Regions from separate parts of the Nocardioides sp. NPDC059952 genome, predicted to be linked through region 2. Evidence: predicted binding sites of a transcription regulator. Region 2 holds the regulator's gene; the other holds the start of a gene.
What was found. Region 2 encodes HrcA, which represses chaperone genes, less so after heat shock. Its sites were predicted from a motif close to TTGGCACTCGNNNNNNNCGAGTGCCAA; they were not measured.

Region 1 (8,448 bases), on a different contig from region 2:
GCACGACCGCGGCGGCGACCACGGCCGCGACCCAACGCCACGGTGACCGCGGCGGCCTGAGACCTGTTGTCGCTCGCTGGCGCTCGCTCATGCCAACATCATGCCTCATCGCTGGGTGCCATCCGTGGACCCCTCTGGAGCCCCGCCCGTTGACACACGCACGTTGACACACGCAGGCGGGGCCCTGGCTTCGAAGAGCCCTGACCCCGCCCGCCGCTGCAGAACCTCACCCGGATATTCCCTTGGGCTTCAAAGCCCCCCAGATCCAGACGCTTCCCCGCAGTCGGCCACTGTGTGGAGCACCAATGTTGCGTTACCGAGCTGTTGTCGAGACAGTGTCGAAAGTCCCCAAAAGGATGGGACCGCTGGACCCGTCCTCATCGTCCGATCAGGTCATGCCAGATGGCGATCGAGGAACCCGATGACCCGCCGGATCGAGAGATCCCACTGCGGCCCGAAGGCGTGCTGCTCTCCGGGGTAGACCCACAGCCGCTGGCGTACGCCCGCGCTCTCCAGCAGGTCCCGGGTGGTGTAGGCCCACCTGATCGGGCAGGACTCGTCGTTGGTCCCGTGATGCATCTGGAGCGGGACCTCGATGCGGTCGAAGTACGTCCGCGCCGACAGCCCGTCCCAGAACTCCGGCTCCGTCTCGGGGTCGCCGTACTGCCGGTAGAGCCTGGCCACCTCGTCGGGTCGCGACGGCACCGCCCACCGGTTGATGTTGTCGACGATGTCGGAGGAGACCGACGCGTACGCCACCCCGGCCCGCACCAGCCCCGGCTGAGCGACGAGCGCGTTCATCACCACTCCCCCGCCCATCGAGCGGCCGAGCAGCGCGGTGCGGTCGGGGTCGACGTACGGAAGTCGCTTCATCGCCTGGACGGCGTTGATGGTGTCCCGCGTGTAGCCGAGGCGGCTCTCGTCCTCCTCGGTTCCTTCCGGGATCGGCGAGGAGCCGGCGTGGCCGCGGTAGTCGGTGTGCAGGACGACGTAGCCCTCGCGGGCCAGCCGGTCCTGCTCGCGCCGCAGCCCCTGCCCGGTGACGTAGATGTCGGTGTCGATGTGGCCGTGCGCGAAGACGACTCCGGGGAACGGGCCGGCGCCTCGCGGACGGAAGAGCACGCCGGTGATCGTCAGCCGGCCGCTCGGGTAGTTGACCTCGAAGCGCCGATAGGCATCCGTGCTGCCCGACTCCCGCAGCACCTTCACCTCGCCACCGGGGAAGTCCTCCCGCATCAGCTGCGGGAGCGAGACCTTGTCGGTCACCGGTGGCAATGTCTCCGACGGGCTCGGCGAGGGGGCCGGTGTGGCCGACGTCGACTCCGGTGTCCCTGGGGTCGTGGTCCGGGACGGCGGCGCGGCGGCGGGCTCCCCGCCGCATCCGGCGAGGAGCACGGCCGAGATCGCCAGCGCCGGGATCGCCTTCGGGGCCATGACGTCGAGCGTAGCCCGGTGGTCCTCGGTCGGCGGGCGGTTCCTTCGAAACGCAAGAGGGCCCCTCCCGAAGGAGAGGCCCTCTTGGTGAAGCTAGCGAAACAGGCTCAGAAGCCCATGCCGCCCATGTCACCCATGCCACCGGTCGGGTCGCCACCAGCGGCGGCCTTCTCCGGCTTGTCGGCCACGACGGCCTCGGTGGTGAGGAACAGCGCGGCGATCGACGCGGCGTTCTGCAGCGCCGAGCGGGTCACCTTGGCCGGGTCGATGATGCCCGCGGCCAGCAGGTCGACGTACTCGCCCGTGGCGGCGTTGAGGCCGTGACCCTGCGGGAGGCCGGCGACCTTCTCCGCCACGACGCCGCCCTCGAGGCCGGCGTTGATGGCGATCTGCTTCAGCGGCGCCGAGATGGCGGCCTTGACGATCGAGGCACCGGTGGCCTCGTCGCCGTCGAGCTCGAGCTTCTCGAAGGCAGCAGCGGCGGCCTGGATCAGCGCGACACCACCGCCGGCGAGGATGCCCTCCTCGACAGCAGCCTTGGCGTTGCGGACGGCGTCCTCGATGCGGTGCTTGCGCTCCTTGAGCTCGACCTCGGTGGCCGCGCCGACCTTGATGACGGCCACGCCGCCGGCCAGCTTGGCGAGGCGCTCCTGGAGCTTCTCGCGGTCGTAGTCGGAGTCCGACTTCTCGATCTCGGCGCGGATCTGGTTGACCCGGCCCTCGATCTGACCCTGGTCGCCCGAACCCTCGACGATGGTGGTCTCGTCCTTGGTGATGACGACCTTGCGGGCCTGGCCGAGCAGCTCGATGCCGGCGGTCTCCAGGGAGAGGCCGACCTCCTCGGAGATGACCTGACCACCGGTGAGGATCGCGATGTCCTGCAGCATGGCCTTGCGGCGGTCACCGAAGCCCGGTGCCTTGACGGCGACGGACTTGAAGGTGCCCTTGATCTTGTTGACGACCAGCGTCGAGAGAGCCTCGCCGTCGACGTCCTCGGCCAGGATGACCAGCGGCTTGCCGGTCTGCATGACCTTCTCCAGGACCGGGATCAGGTCCTTGACGCTGGAGATCTTCGAGTTGACGATCAGGATGTACGGGTCGTCGAGGACGGTCTCCATACGCTCCGGGTCGGTCACGAAGTAGGCCGAGATGTAGCCCTTGTCGAAGCGCATACCCTCGGTCAGCTCGAGGTCGAGCCCGAAGGTGTTCGACTCCTCGACGGTGATGACGCCTTCCTTGCCGACCTTGTCCATCGCCTCGGCGATGATCTCGCCGACGGTGGTGTCAGCAGCGGAGATCGAGGCGGTAGCAGCGATCTGCTCCTTGGTCTCGATGTCCTTGGCCTGGGCGAGCAGCTGCTCGGAGACGGCGTCGACGGCCGCCTCGATGCCGCGCTTGAGGCCGGCCGGGTTGGCACCCGCGGCGACGTTGCGCAGGCCCTCGCGGACCAGCGCCTGGGCGAGAACGGTCGCGGTCGTCGTGCCGTCACCGGCGACGTCGTCGGTCTTCTTCGCGACCTCCTTGACCAGCTCGGCACCGATCTTCTCGTAGGGGTCCTCGAGCTCGATCTCCTTGGCGATGGAAACACCATCGTTGGTGATCGTGGGGGCACCCCACTTCTTCTCGAGCACGACGTTGCGGCCCTTGGGACCGAGGGTGACCTTGACGGCGTCGGCGAGGGTGTTGAGACCCTTCTCCAGACCCCGACGGGCCTCCTCGTTGAAAGCGATGAGCTTCGGCATTGCTCCTGCGATCCTTCACTTGGGAAGTTCGTTGGATCCGGTCCGATGGGCTGCCCGCGACGGACGACGCCACTCCCGGCAGAACCCTTCCCTGCCGCTCGCGACGCCTCAACGTCACCGGTCCGGTTATTGTCACTCTCATGGTAAGAGTGCCAGCCTCATGTTTAGCACTCGACCCCCGAGAGTGCAAGAAAACTCAGACCGGCTTGGCGAGTTCGGCGAACTCCAGATCGTCCCGCAGCGGCAGCCCGAAACGCTCGTCGCCGTAGGGGAACGGCTCCAAACGCCCGGTACGCCGGAACCCCCGCCGCTCGTAGAACGCGATCAGGTCCTCGCGCTGGCGGATCACAGTCATCCGGATCTCGGCCGCGCCCCACGCCTGCGCGATCCGCTCGGCCTCGGCGATCACGGCCTTCCCGACACCGGCGCCCTGCAACGCCGGCGAGACGGAGAACATGCCGAAATAGACGTACGCCTCGCGCTTCTGCAGCTGGCAACAGGCGACGATCTCGCCGGCACGCTCGACGACCAGGAGCCGGGAGCCGGGTGCGGTGATCACCTCGCGTACGCCCTCGGGGTCCGTCCGCTGGCCGGCGAGCAGATCGGCCTCGGTGGTCCAGCCGGCCCGGGAGGCGTCGCCGCGGTAGGCGGACTCGATCAGCCCGACCAGGGCCTCCACGTCGGAAAAGGTCGCGTCACGGAAGGTCAGCTCAGGCACGTCGCCGAGGATAGCCGGGGTCAGCGCCCGCTGGTCGAGCCGTGAGGCCGCCTGCGGCCGAGCGTGTCGAGACCAACACAGTCCCATCGATCGCGACAGACGACCGTGTTGGTCTCGACACGGATTCGTTCGTTCCTCACGAATCCGGCTCGACCAGCGGGGAAACGGCTCGACCGGCGGCGCGGCTGTCTTCAGGCGGGTAGATCCGGCAGCGCGGGCCGGCGCAGCCAGGCGTCGAAGAGCGCGGTGAGGTCTCGGCCGCTGACCTCGGCCGCGAGGGCCTCGAAGTCGGCGGTGACGACCGATCCGCCGCTGTGCCGGGCCACCCAGGTGCGCAGGATCTCGAAGAAGGCCTCGTCGCCGACGGTGCGGCGCAGCGCGTGCAGGGTGAGTGCTCCACGCTTGTAGACGCGGTCGTCGAACATGTCCGCGGGACCGGGGTCGGCGAGGACCAGATCCTGCGCCAGGGCGGAGAGCCGACGGTGGTGGTGACGGGCGTGCTCGCCGCAGGAGCGGCCCCCCGAGGCGTCGGACCACAGCCACTCGCTGTAACAGGCGAAACCTTCGTGGAGCCAGATGTCGCGCCACTCGCGCAGGGTCACCGCGTTGCCGAACCACTGGTGGGCGAGCTCATGGGCCACGAGGCGTACGTCCGACCACTCGCCGGTGAGGTGGTTGCGTCCGAAGGTCGACAGCGACTGCGACTCGAGGGGGATCTCGAGCTCGTCGTCGGTGACCACGACGGAGTAGGAGTCGAACGGGTAGGGACCGAAGACGGAGGTGAAGTAGGCCATCATCTCCCGCTGGCGCCCGAAGGACGCCTCGAACCCGGCGGTGGCGTCGACCGGGTACGCGGCCCGGATCGGCACCCGTCCGCCCGGCCCTTCGGTCGGCGCGATGTCGACGACCCGGTAGCGCCCGATCTGCACCGTGGCGAGATAGGTCGCCATCGGCTCGGCCTGCCAGTAGCGCCAGGTCTCCCCGCTGCCGCGGCGTACGCGGGAGGTCAGCTCGCCGTTGGAGACGACCGCATAGCCCGGCGCGGTGGTCACGCTGATCGCGTAGCGGGCCTTGTCGGAAGGGCGGTCGTTGCACGGGAACCAGGTCGGCGCACCATGCGGCTGACCTGCGACGATGACACCGTCGTCGAGCTCCTCCCAGCCGGCGTCGCCGTGATGGGAGAGCACCACCGGACGGGGCTTGCCGGCGTATCGGACCGTGACCACGAACTCCTCGCCGGCCGCGATCCGCGAGCGGAGGTTCAGCACCAGGCGGTGGTCGTGGTGGGACCACTTGGCCGGTGGGCGGCCGTCGATCGCGACCTTCTGCACCCGCAGGTGGGCGAGGTCGAGGACGACGCGGCTGAGGTCCTCGACGGCGACCGCGCGGATCGTCGCCGTGCCCGCGAGCCGGTTGCCGACCAGGTCGTAGGTGAGCTCGAGGTCGTAGTGGGTCGCGCTCCACGACAGGTCCCCGTGACCTGCGAGGTAGGGGTCCGCTGTGGGGAGCTTCGGCACGGCGGTCATGGTAGAGGCATCCGCTCAGCCGGCCTGGTCCCAGGGACCGATCGGGTTGCCGATCCACAGGGTCTTGTCCGGCAGGCTCTCCCCGCGCATCACCAGCGAGACCGGTCCCACGACCGCATGCCGGCCGATGGCCGCGGCGGGCAGGATCACCGAGTTCGGCCCGAGCGTGGCGCCGCGCCGGAGCACGACCTCGTCGAGGGCCAGGACGCGGTCGTGGAACAGGTGGGTCTGCACGACCGTGCCGGAGTTGACGGTGGCTCCGTCGCCGAGCTCGACGAGGTCGGTCTCGGGGAGCCAGTGGGTCTCGATCCACACGCCGCGGCCGATCCTCGCGCCGAGCGCCCGGAACCAGAGGTTGAGCACCGGCGTGCCGGAGACGGCCCCGGTGAACCAGGGCGCGGCGAGCACCTCGACGAAGGTGTCGGCCAGCTCGTTGGCCCACACGAACCAGCTCCACAGCGGGTGCGAGCCTGCCCGGATGCGGCCCACGAGCAGCCACTTCGCCGCCACCGTGATGCCGGCGGCGACCGCTCCGGCGGCGGCGAGCACCGGCCCGGCGACCAGGATCGCGAGCCACAGGTCCACGGCGTCCCAGATCCTGACGAGCACATGGGCCACCCCGGCGTAGAGCAGCACCGCGAGCGTCTGCGGCACCAGCCGGGCCAGCTCGACGAGGGCCCGGGCGACCTTGAGCCCGGCCGGCGGGTCGTAGGTGCGCCCCGAGTCGGTCTCGCCGGCCGCCCGGCGCAGCGGAGCCGGCGGCGAACCGAGCCAGCTCTCCCCCTTCTGCGCACGCTTGCGGCGCGGGGCGGCGCTGAGCACGGCGACCAGGGACGCCTTCGGCACCTTGCGACCGGGCGCCGCCATGCCGGAGTTGCCGACGAAGGCCCGCTTGCCGATCTTCACCCGCTCGACCCGCAGCCAGCCTCCGCCGAGCTCGTAGCCGCCGATCAGGGTGTCGTCGGCCAGGAAGCTCTGGTCGTTGACCTGCGTCAGGCCGGGGATCATCAGCACCGTCGAGGCCTCGACGTGCTTGCCGATCTTGGCGCCGAGCGCCCGCAGCCACAACGGCGTCAGCGTCGAGGAGTAGAGCGGGAAGAGCCAGGTGCGGGCCTCGTCGAGCACCTGCATCGTCGACCAGACCGCGACGCCGCCCAGGCTGCGTACAGGATGTACGCCGGGCCTGATCGCCAGACCGGCGAGCCGGACCACGGCCCAGACCAGCGCGGTCAGGGTGAGGAACCCGGCCACGACCGCGGCCGGGCTCCAGGCGAGCAGCGGGCCGATGTCGGCGTAGGACGTCGGGACCCCGGCCAGGGCGACCCCGACGACGGTTCCGACGCCGATGGCGACCGCGGGAAGCAGGGCGAGGACGGCGGCCGCGATGCCATAGAGGAGCATCCAGACCTGGGCCCGTGCCTGTGGCGGCTGCCACGGTCCGCGTGCCTCCCGGGCCGCACGGGCAGCCGGCGAACCCGACCAGAACTCGCCGGCCGGCACCGTGCCGAAGACCGCCGAGCCGGGCCCGACCTCGGCGTCGTCGCCGACCCGAGCGCCGGGCAGCAGCGTCGACCGCGCTCCGACCCGGGCTCGTTCGCCCACCTCGACCTCACCCAGATGGAGCACGTCGCCCTCGATCCAGTGGCCCGAGAGGTCGACCTCCTGCTCGATCGAGCAGCCCTTGCCGAGGGTGAGCATCCCGGTGACCGGCGGGAGGCTGTGCAGGTCGACGTTCTTGCCCACCCGCACGCCGAGCAGCCGGGCGTACCAGAGCATCCACGGTGCCCCGGCGAGACCGTGGGCGCCGAGCTCGTCGACGGCGTGCGTCGCCAGCCAGAGCCGGAGATGGACCTTGCCGCCGCGGGCGTGCTCCCCCGGACGTACGCCGTGCAGGATGAGCCGCGCCGCGCCCGCGGCGAGCAGCATCCGGCCGGGCGGGGTCAGGAAGAGCGCGATCGCGGGCACCAGCACCCACCAGCTCAGCGAGGGCAGCCAGGGCGCCCACGGCTGGGCGAGGGTCGTCCCGAGCGCGATCCAGGTCAGCCAGCGCGGTGCCGCGAGGCAGCGCAGCAGGATCGTCGCGACCACCTGAGCGACCTGGGTCTTGAGGCGTACGGCCGGCACCTCGCGCTCGGAGAGCGCGGCAGAGCTGCCCATCTCGTCGATGTAGGCGGCCAGCGCGCCGAGCTTCGGCTGGTCGTAGATGTCGCCGAGCGCGACCTCCGGGAAGCGCTCGCGGATGAGGCTGACCATCTGAGCCGCGGTCAGGCTGCCCCCGCCGAGGTCGAAGAAGTCCGCCGCCGATCCGGTGACCTCGGCGCCGAGGACGTCGTTCCACAGCCCGGCCAGCCAGGCCTCGGTGTCGCTGAGCCCCTCCCCCGCACCCGCAACGGAGGCGAGCGGCCACGGGAGCGCGTCGCGGTCGACCTTCCCGCTCGTACGCGTCGGGAGGCTGTCGACCACGGCCAGCCGCGGCACCAGCGCAGCCGGCATGTCGGCCCGGAGCCGGGCGACGGAGGTGGCCTGGTCGAAGGCGTCGTCGACGGTCACATAGCCGACCAGGAGGCTGTTGCCGGCGGTGCTCTTCCGTACGGCGGCGGCCGCCCCGACGACACCGGGAAGTTGCAGCAGGGCGCTGTCGATCTCGCCCAGCTCGATGCGCCGGCCACCGAGCTTGATCTGGTCGTCGGCGCGACCGCCGAAGAGCAGCCCGGCGGGGTCGTTGACGACCAGGTCGCCCGAGCGATAGGCCCGCGACCAGCCCAGAGTGGGCATCGGGGCGTACTTCTCGGCGTCCTTGGCCGCGTCGAGATAGCGCGCCAGGCCGACACCGCCGATGATCAGCTCGCCGGTCTCGCCCTCGGGGACCGGGACCCCGGTCGCCGGGTCGACGACGGCGAGATCCCAGCCGTCGAGCGGGAGACCGATCCGCACCGGACCGTCCGCGGTCAGCTGGGCACCGCAGGCCACCACCGTCGCCTCGGTCGGGCCGTAGGTGTTCCAGACCTCGCGCTCGGGGGTGACCAGG
Region 2 (8,448 bases):
TGGGCTCGAGCGCATCGACTCGCTCAAGGAGCAGCTCTACCAGGGCATGCGCGCCAAGGGCATGAGCGAGCAGACGGCGGAGGCGGTCTACACCCAGATCCTCTCCTTCGCGAACTTCGGCTTCGCCGAGTCCCACGCGCTGAGCTTCGCCAAGCTCGTCTACGCCTCGTCGTGGTTCAAGCTCCACTACCCGGCCGCCTTCCTGGCCGGCCTGCTCCGAGCCCAGCCGATGGGCTTCTACTCGCCGCAGTCGCTGACCCAGGACGCCCGCCGCCATGGAGTGGAGGTACGCCGCCCCGACCTCGTCCTCAGCCAGGCCGCCGCAGACCTGGAGTCGCTCGATGTCGATGTGTCGGCCACGGGGAAGGAGGACTGTCGGCTGGACGGGGAGAAGACCCCGTGGGTGCCCGGCACTCCCGACCCGACCCCGGAGCACCGGCGTGACGGCAACTTCGCGGTGCGGCTGGGCCTGGACTCCGTACGCGGCATCGGCAAGGACGTTGCCGAACGGATCGTGAAGGCCCGCGAGGAGGCGCCGTTCAAGGACTCCCTCGACCTCTCCCGTCGCGCCGGGCTGGAACGCGCCCAGCTCGAGGCACTGGCGACCGCTGGATGTTTGGAGGTGTTCACATCGAGCCGTCGCCAGGCGCTGTGGCAGGCGGGGTGGACCGAGACCCAGGACCAGATCGAAGGGGTGAGGTTCACCGCCGAGACCCCCGCGCTGCCCGGCCTCGACCCGGTCGAGGAGACCCTGGCCGACCTGTGGGCGACCGGCGTGACCCCCGGCAGCCATCCCTTCGCCCATCTCCGTGCCGGCCTGACCGCGGCGGGACTCCCGAAGATCAGCGACCTCCCCACCTCGGACCCCGGCCGACGCATCACCGTCGCCGGCCTGGTCACCCACCGTCAGCGTCCCGGGACCGCAGGCGGCGTCACCTTCATCAACCTCGAGGACGAGACCGGCATGCTCAACGTCGTCTGCTCCGCCGGCCTGTGGAGGAAGCACCGCAAGATCGCCGTCTCCACCTCCGTCATGCTCATTCGCGGCATCCTCGAGCGCAACGACGGAGTGACGAACCTCGTCGCCGACCGTCTCGCCCCGCTCGAGGAGATCCACCCCGAGGCCGCCAGGGCCATCGCCGCCCGCCACCGCTCCCGCGACTTCCACTGACCCTCGCCGAGGCGTCAGCTAGGTCGGGCGAGACGTCGGCTAGGTCGGGCGAGGCGTCAGGTAGGTCGGGCGAGGCGTCAGGTAGGTCGGCCGAGAGGTCAGGTAGGTCGGCCGAGAGGTCAGGTAGGTCGGCCGAGACGTCACGTACGTCGGGCGAGGCGTCACGTACGTCGGGCGAGGCGTCAGGTAGGTCGGGCGAGGCGTCGGCTAGGTCGGGCGAGGCGTCAGGTAGGTCGGGCGAGGCGTCAGGTAGGTCGGGCGAGTGGGCAATGGGTGACGTTTCGGTCGACGGGGGTGACGTTTCGGTCGACCGGGGTGACGCTTCGGCCGACGGGGGTGACGCCTCGGCAGGGTCAGGCGGGCGCGCGGAAGAGCTCGAAGGTCGTACGCCGCCGCTCCTCGAACCCGAGACCGAGGTAGACGGAGATGGCGCCGGTGTTGGCGACCGAGGCGTGCATCAGGGCACGGGAGCCGCGGGCGTGGATGTCGGCGGTGACCGCGCGGACGAGGCGGCCGGCGAGGCCGCGGCCACGGGCCTCGGGTGCGGTGCAGACGGCGCTGATCTCGATCCACCCGCCCGGGTGCATCCGCTGGCCGGCCATCGCGACGAGGCGGCCCTCGTGGCGCAGCCCGAGATACGTACCCATCGTGTGGGTCGACTTCTCGAACGGCCCCGGTTCGGTGCGGGCGACGAGGTCGAGCATCTCGGGCACGTCGGCGGCACCGAGCACGACCGCCTCGGGGTCAGGTGCGGCCGCGACCCGTGACGTCTCGACGAGCTGCACCCCTTCACCGCCGCCGACCATCTCCCAGCCCTCCCCGCAGACACCGGCGGCTCCGGTGATCAACGCGGTGCCACCGGGTCCGACCGCTGCGGCCAGGTCGCGCCATGCCTGAGCCGAACCCGGGTCGGAGACGGCAGCGAAGGGCGAGACGTCGGGACGGTAGCGACGAGCGAGCCCCGAGCCCTCGGCGAGCGGGGCGTGCGCACCGGTCAGCGAGTGCCAGACCGGGTTGTCGAGAACATCGTCGAGAAGAAGATCAGGCTGCGAGACGGACACCCCGGAATTTTCCCACCACGGCCCCAGTCACGGTTAACCCTTTTCGACAGGTGGATCGATAATGGAGGGGTGCCTTCCGCTCTGCCTCCCGGCGACCCCGCCCCCACCGACGGGTCACTGCCGGCCGAATCGCTGAGCACGCTGGGGGAGAAGGGCCTGGGCTTCTACGTCCACGTCCCGTTCTGCACGGTCAGATGCGGCTACTGCGACTTCAACACCTACACCGCGATCGAGCTGGGCCCCGGGGTGAGCCGGCAGACGTACGCCGACCAGGCCATCGAGGAGGTCAGGCTGGCGCGCCGGGTGCTGGGTGAGCGTGACAAGAAGGTGGACACCGTCTTCTTCGGCGGCGGCACCCCGACCCTCCTCCCGGCCCAGGACCTGACCGGCATCCTGACAGCGATCAAGGACGGGTTCGGCCTCGCCCACGACGTCGAGGTGACGACGGAGGCCAACCCCGACTCCGTCGACCTGGACTACCTGCGCACCCTGCGCGAGGGCGGCTTCACCCGGCTCAGCTTCGGCATGCAGTCGGCCGTTCCCCACGTGCTCGAGACCCTCGACCGCACCCACGACCCCGAGCGGGTCCCGATGGTCGTGGAATGGGCCCGCGAGGCGGGCTTCGAGCAGGTCTCCCTCGACCTCATCTACGGCACCCCGGGTGAGTCGGTCGACGACTGGCGGACCAGCCTGGAGGCCGCGCTGGCCAGCGAGCCCGACCACATCTCGGCCTACTCCCTCATCGTCGAGGACGGCACCGCGCTGGCCCGGCGGGTCCGCAGGGGCGAGCTCGAGATGCCCGACGAGGACGACCTCGCCGACAAGTACGAGCTGGCCGACGCCGCCCTCCGAAAGCACGGTCTGACCTGGTACGAGGTCTCCAACTGGGCCACCGACGAGTCCCAGCGATGCCGTCACAACATGCTCTACTGGCAGGGCGGCGACTGGTGGGGCGTCGGCCCCGGCGCCCACAGCCACGTCGGCGGCACCCGGTGGTGGAACGTCAAGCACCCCAAGGCGTACGCGGACCGCATCGGCAGCAACCAGAGTCCCGCGCACGCCCGCGAGATCCTGGCCGAGGAGGACCGGCGGGTCGAGCGCGTCCTGCTCGAGCTGAGACTCGCCGACGGCCTCCCGGCAGACGCCCTCGACGACGAGGGCCGCGCCGCTCTTCCGGAGCAGGTGCGCCGCGGTCTGGTCACCGTCGCCGACGACACGATCCTCCTCACCGAGACCGGCAGACTCCTCGCCGACGCCGTGGTCCGAGACCTGCTCCCCTGAGGAGCCCTGAGCATCCCTGAGTCCGGGACCTTGGTCCTGACCGAAGGATCAGGGGTGATCCTGATTGGTAAAGAGCGCCCGACAGGGGAGAGTGGAGCTATGGCAACCACAACTCTTTCCCGTCCCAGCAACGACAAATGGATCGCCGGCGTCTGCGGCGGTCTCGGCGCCCGTTTCGGTATCAACTCGAACCTGATCCGGCTGGCGTTCGTGATCTCCTGCCTGCTCCCCGGACCGCAGTTCATCGTCTACATCGTGCTGTGGATCATCATGCCGAAGCGGTCGGCCTACTGACGACAGGCTCAGACGGGCTCGGTCACGAAGTCGATCAGCTCCTCGACCCGCCCGAGCAGGGCGGGCTCCAGGTCGCCGAAGGAGTTCACCCGCCCGAGGATGTGCTTCCAGGCCCGAGCGATGTCGGCCTGATCGCGGTGGGGCCAGCCCATGTGCTGGCAGATGCCCTTCTTCCACTCGATCGAGCGCGGCACGTTCGGCCAGGCCTCGAGCCCGAGCCTGGCCGGCTTGACCGCCTGCCACACGTCGATGAACGGGTGACCGACGATCAGCACGTGCTCGCCGACCTTGGAGCGCCGGATCGACTCCGCGATCCGGGCCTCCTTGGAGCCTTTGACCAGGTGGTCGACGAGCACCCCGACCCGCCGCTCGCGGCTGGGACGGAAGTCGACCAGGTGGTCGGCGAGGTCGTCGACACCGCCCAGGTATTCGACGACGACGCCCTCGATCCGCAGGTCGTCGCCCCAGATCTTCTCGACCAGCTCGGCGTCGTGACGCCCCTCGACGAAGATTCGCGACTCGCGCGCGACCCGGGCCTTGACCTTGTCCACGGCCACCGAGCCCGACGCGGTGCGGGTCGGCTTCGCCGGTGCCGTGCGGGTCACCGGGGGAGTGAGGATGACCGGCTTGCCCTCGAGCCAGAAGCCCGGCCCGAGCGGGAACGTACGCCGCTTGCCCTTCCGGTCCTCCAGGGTCAGCGTGTGCAGGTCACGGTCGATCCGGACGATCTCGCCGACGAAATCGGTCTCGATCTCCTCGACCACCGCGCCCAGCTCCGCCGGGGTCTCGACGGCACGCCCGTGCTTGGGCTTCTTCCAGTCGCCGGCCAGGACGTCGGAGCCGTAGCGATCGCTCATCCGGAGAACGGTAGTGGAGTCAGCAGCGAGAACCGGTGAGCACGCGCCCGAGCTGCTCGAGAACCTCGTCCGGCGTCGCTGCCGTCTCCGGGAACCGGAAGGTCACGTGGTGGCCGCCGTCGAGCGTGATCCAGGAGACGTCGACGCTCTCGGCGGTGAGGTCGGAGAGACGTACGCCCACGATGTGGCGCGGTCGCAGCCCGAGCCGTGCCGAGAGCGAGCGGCACAGGTCCGCCTGGTGCTCGTCGTTGGCGTGGGCCGTGATGCGGACCAGCAGATCGTCGGCGATCATAGGACTCTCCAGTGGGGCGGAAGCAGTGCAGCGAATGACTCTAAGGTCAGCCTAACCTAAGGCTATCTCGATGGCGAGAGAAGTAACCCGTTCCACAGAGTGGAGCGGCCACCGGAAACTGGTTCCTGTGACCCGAACCGGTAGGATTGGCACTCGCACGGAATGAGTGCCAGGCAGCCAGGACGACAGGAGGGCGCAGATGCAGAACGAACGCAGGCTCTCCGTCCTCCGGGCGATCGTCGAGGACTATGTGAAGACCGAGGAGCCGGTCGGCTCCAAGGCGCTCGTGGAGCGTCACGGTCTGGGTGTCTCCCCGGCGACGGTACGCAACGACATGGCCGCGCTGGAGGAGGAGGGCTACATCACCGCCCCCCACACCAGCGCCGGCCGGGTGCCCACCGACAAGGGCTACCGGCTCTTCGTCGACCGGCTGACCACTGTCAAGCCGATGACCGCGGCCGAGAAGCGGGCGATCGCCGGCTTCCTCGACGGCGCGGTCGACCTCGACGACGTCGTCAGCCGCTCCACCCGGTTGCTCTCCCAGCTGACCCGCCAGGTCGCGGTCGTGCAGTACCCGACCCTGAGCCGCTCGACCGTCCGCCACGTCGAGCTGGTCGCACTGGCCCCGACCAGGCTCCTCCTCGTGCTCATCCTCAGCACCGGCCGGGTCGAGCAGCGACTGCTCGAGGTCGCCGAAGAGGTCTCCGAGGAGACCCTGGCTATGCTGCGCGCGCGGATCAACACCGCGGTCGTCGGTGCCGTCATCGCCGAGGCCGGGGAGGCGCTGCGCACGATCGCCCGGCCGGCCGATGCGCCCGTCGACGGCCCGCAGACGGATACATTGAAGGATGGGCTCGCGGCCGCCGTGGCAGAGGCTCTGATCGAGGCGATGAACGACCACCGCTCCGACGAGCGGATCTCGATCGGCGGCACCAGCAACCTGGCCCGCTTCGGTGACAGCTTCGACACTGCCGTACGCCCGCTCCTGGAGGCCCTGGAGGAGCACGTCGTCCTGCTCAAGCTGATGGGCGAGGCGACCGCGGGCGGGCTGGTCACGGTGCGGATCGGCGCCGAGGGCCCCTACCAGGAGCTGTCGCAGACCAGCGTGGTCGCGACCGGCTACGGACCCGGCGACGAGGCGCTGGCCACGCTCGGCGTGGTCGGGCCGACCCGGATGGACTACCCCGGATCCATGGCGGCGGTGCGCGCGGTGGCGCGCTACCTCTCCCGGATCCTCGACGAGGCTTAAGAAAGAGCAACGAACTTCGATGGCAGGAAGACCGACGTTGGACCCCTATGAGCTCCTCGGTGTCGACAAGGACGCCGACGACGCAACGATCAAGAAGGCCTACCGGAAGCTGGCGCGCCAGTACCACCCGGACGTCAACCCCGACGCCGAGTCGCAGGAGAAGTTCAAGGAGATCTCCCACGCCTACGAGGTGCTGAGCGACCCGCAGAAGCGGGCTGCGTACGACCGCGGTGGCGACCCGTTCGCGGGCGGGTTCGGCGCACAGGGCGCGGGCTTCTCGTTCACCGACATCATGGACGCCTTCTTCGGCGGCGCCGGTGCCGGCACCGGCGGCGCGGGGCGTGGGCCCCGTCCGCGCGTACGTCGCGGGCAAGACGCCCTGATCCGTCTTGACATCGACCTGGCCGAGGCGGCCTTCGGCGTCACCCGCGACCTCAAGGTCGACACCGCGGTCGTCTGTGACACCTGTGGCGGCGAGGGGGCCGCGGAGGGCTCCCACCCGGTCCCGTGCGAGACCTGCCACGGCCAGGGCGAGGTCGCGGTCGTGCAGCGCTCCTTCCTGGGCGAGATCCGTACGCTGCGTCCGTGCAGCGCCTGCAACGGCTTCGGCACCGTCATCCCCGACCCGTGCCGCGACTGCAGCGGCGAGGGCCGGGTGCGCTCCCACCGCACCCTGACCGTCAAGATCCCGCCGGGCGTCGACGACGGCACCCGGGTGCAGCTCGCCGAGCAGGGTGAGATCGGCCCCGGCGGCGGCCCCGCCGGCGACCTCTACGTCGAGATCCACGTCGCCAAGCACGCCACCTTCACGCGCCGGGGCAACGACCTGCACTGCACCGCGAAGGTGCCGATGACCGCGGCCGCGCTCGGCACCACGCTCAACCTGCCGACGCTGGAGGCCGACCTCGTCGGCGAGGGCGTCGACCAGATCGACCCCGAGGACGCCTCGATCCACATCGACCTCAAGGCCGGCACCCAGTCCGGCACCGACCACGTCCTGCGTGGCCGCGGTGTGCCCGGTCTGCGGGGCGGTCGTGGCGACCTCATCGTGACCATCAACGTGGAGACCCCCACCAAGCTCGACCTCGAGCAGGAGGCGCTGCTGCGCCAGCTCGCCGAGCTGCGCGGTGAGGAGTCCGTCCAGGGCCAGCTCAAGGCGGCCCACAAGGGCGGCGTCTTCTCCTGGTTCAAGGACACCCTCAACGGGCACTGAGACAGGCACGGAGCTGACATGACCCTTCCCGTTCACCTCGTCGAGTCGCTCGTCGGCACCCGCGTCGGCGACGACATCGAGGTGAGCGGCGACGAGGGCCACCACGCGGTCGTCGTACGCCGCCTCCGGGTGGGCGAGGAGGTCGTGCTCACCGACGGCGCGGGCGAGGGCGTCACCGGCACGATCACGCAGACCACCAAGAAGTCGATGACCGTACGTGTCGAGGACGTCATCCTCGGCGACGCGCCGCCCGAGCCCGCGCTGACGGTCGTCCAGGCGCTCCCCAAGGGCGACCGCGGCGAGCTCGCCGTCGAGATGCTCACCGAGATCGGCGCCGCCAGCATCGTCCCGTGGGCAGCGACCCGCTCGGTCGCCGTCTGGAAGGGCGAGCGCGCGGTCAAGTCCCTCGCCCGCTGGCGAGCCACCGCTCGGGAGGCCGCCAAGCAGTCCCGCCGGCTGTGGCACCCCGAGGTCGAGCCGCTGGCCACCACCGACGCCGTCGTGGCCAAGATCGAGGCGGCCGACGTCGCCGTCGTGCTCCACGAGGAGGGCACCCTCCCGCTCGGGGCCGTCCCTGTCGTCGACGAGGGCACCATCCTCGTCGTGGTCGGCCCCGAGGGCGGCCTCACGGAGGACGAGATCGCCCAGTTCGAGAAGGCCGGCGCCACCACCATCCGCCTCGGCGCCGAGGTCCTGCGCACCTCCACCGCCGGCGTCGCCGCCGCTGCCGCCCTGCTGGCCCGCACCCGCCGCTGGGACTGACCGGCCGGCCGATTGACCGCCGACTGCTCGGCGTGGTGGGTTCGTCCTTCGGGGGCGCCGGGTGAGTATGGAGGCATGAGGAGCACACGTACGCGTCCGGCGGGCGCCATCATCGCTCTTGCTCTCTGCGGCGTACTGGCCGGTGGGTGCGGCAGCGACGATGCCGTCGCCGAGGACCCCGAGGTCTCGACCCAGCCGTCCGAGGAGCCGTCGACGCTGCCACGGACCTCCGCTCTGATCACGCTGGCGGCGCCGGCCGAGGGGGCGA

Region 1: the regulator HrcA is predicted to act here: its motif matches at 3,306-3,332, upstream of groL (chaperonin GroEL).

Annotation. Positions count from the first base shown of each region.
Region 1 covers NZ_JBHWLY010000004.1:38,519-46,966, reverse strand. Annotated here, with positions in the region: gene ACFV9G_RS02835 (hypothetical protein) at 1-91, opposite strand, end outside; gene ACFV9G_RS02830 (alpha/beta fold hydrolase) at 394-1,434, opposite strand; gene groL (chaperonin GroEL) at 1,542-3,176, opposite strand; gene ACFV9G_RS02820 (GNAT family N-acetyltransferase) at 3,373-3,894, opposite strand; gene ACFV9G_RS02815 (M1 family metallopeptidase) at 4,086-5,420, opposite strand; gene ACFV9G_RS02810 (Pls/PosA family non-ribosomal peptide synthetase) at 5,436-8,448, opposite strand, start outside.
Region 2 covers NZ_JBHWLY010000021.1:11,911-20,358, reverse strand. Annotated here, with positions in the region: gene ACFV9G_RS12020 (error-prone DNA polymerase) at 1-1,171, shown strand, start outside; partial or broken gene ACFV9G_RS12015 (hypothetical protein) at 1,211-1,372, opposite strand; gene ACFV9G_RS12010 (GNAT family N-acetyltransferase) at 1,525-2,232, opposite strand; gene hemW (radical SAM family heme chaperone HemW) at 2,302-3,513, shown strand; gene ACFV9G_RS12000 (PspC domain-containing protein) at 3,613-3,807, shown strand; gene ACFV9G_RS11995 (DUF3097 domain-containing protein) at 3,816-4,664, opposite strand; gene ACFV9G_RS11990 (hypothetical protein) at 4,684-4,956, opposite strand; gene hrcA (heat-inducible transcriptional repressor HrcA) at 5,156-6,205, shown strand; gene dnaJ (molecular chaperone DnaJ) at 6,225-7,418, shown strand; gene ACFV9G_RS11975 (16S rRNA (uracil(1498)-N(3))-methyltransferase) at 7,437-8,180, shown strand; gene ACFV9G_RS11970 (Gmad2 immunoglobulin-like domain-containing protein) at 8,256-8,448, shown strand, end outside.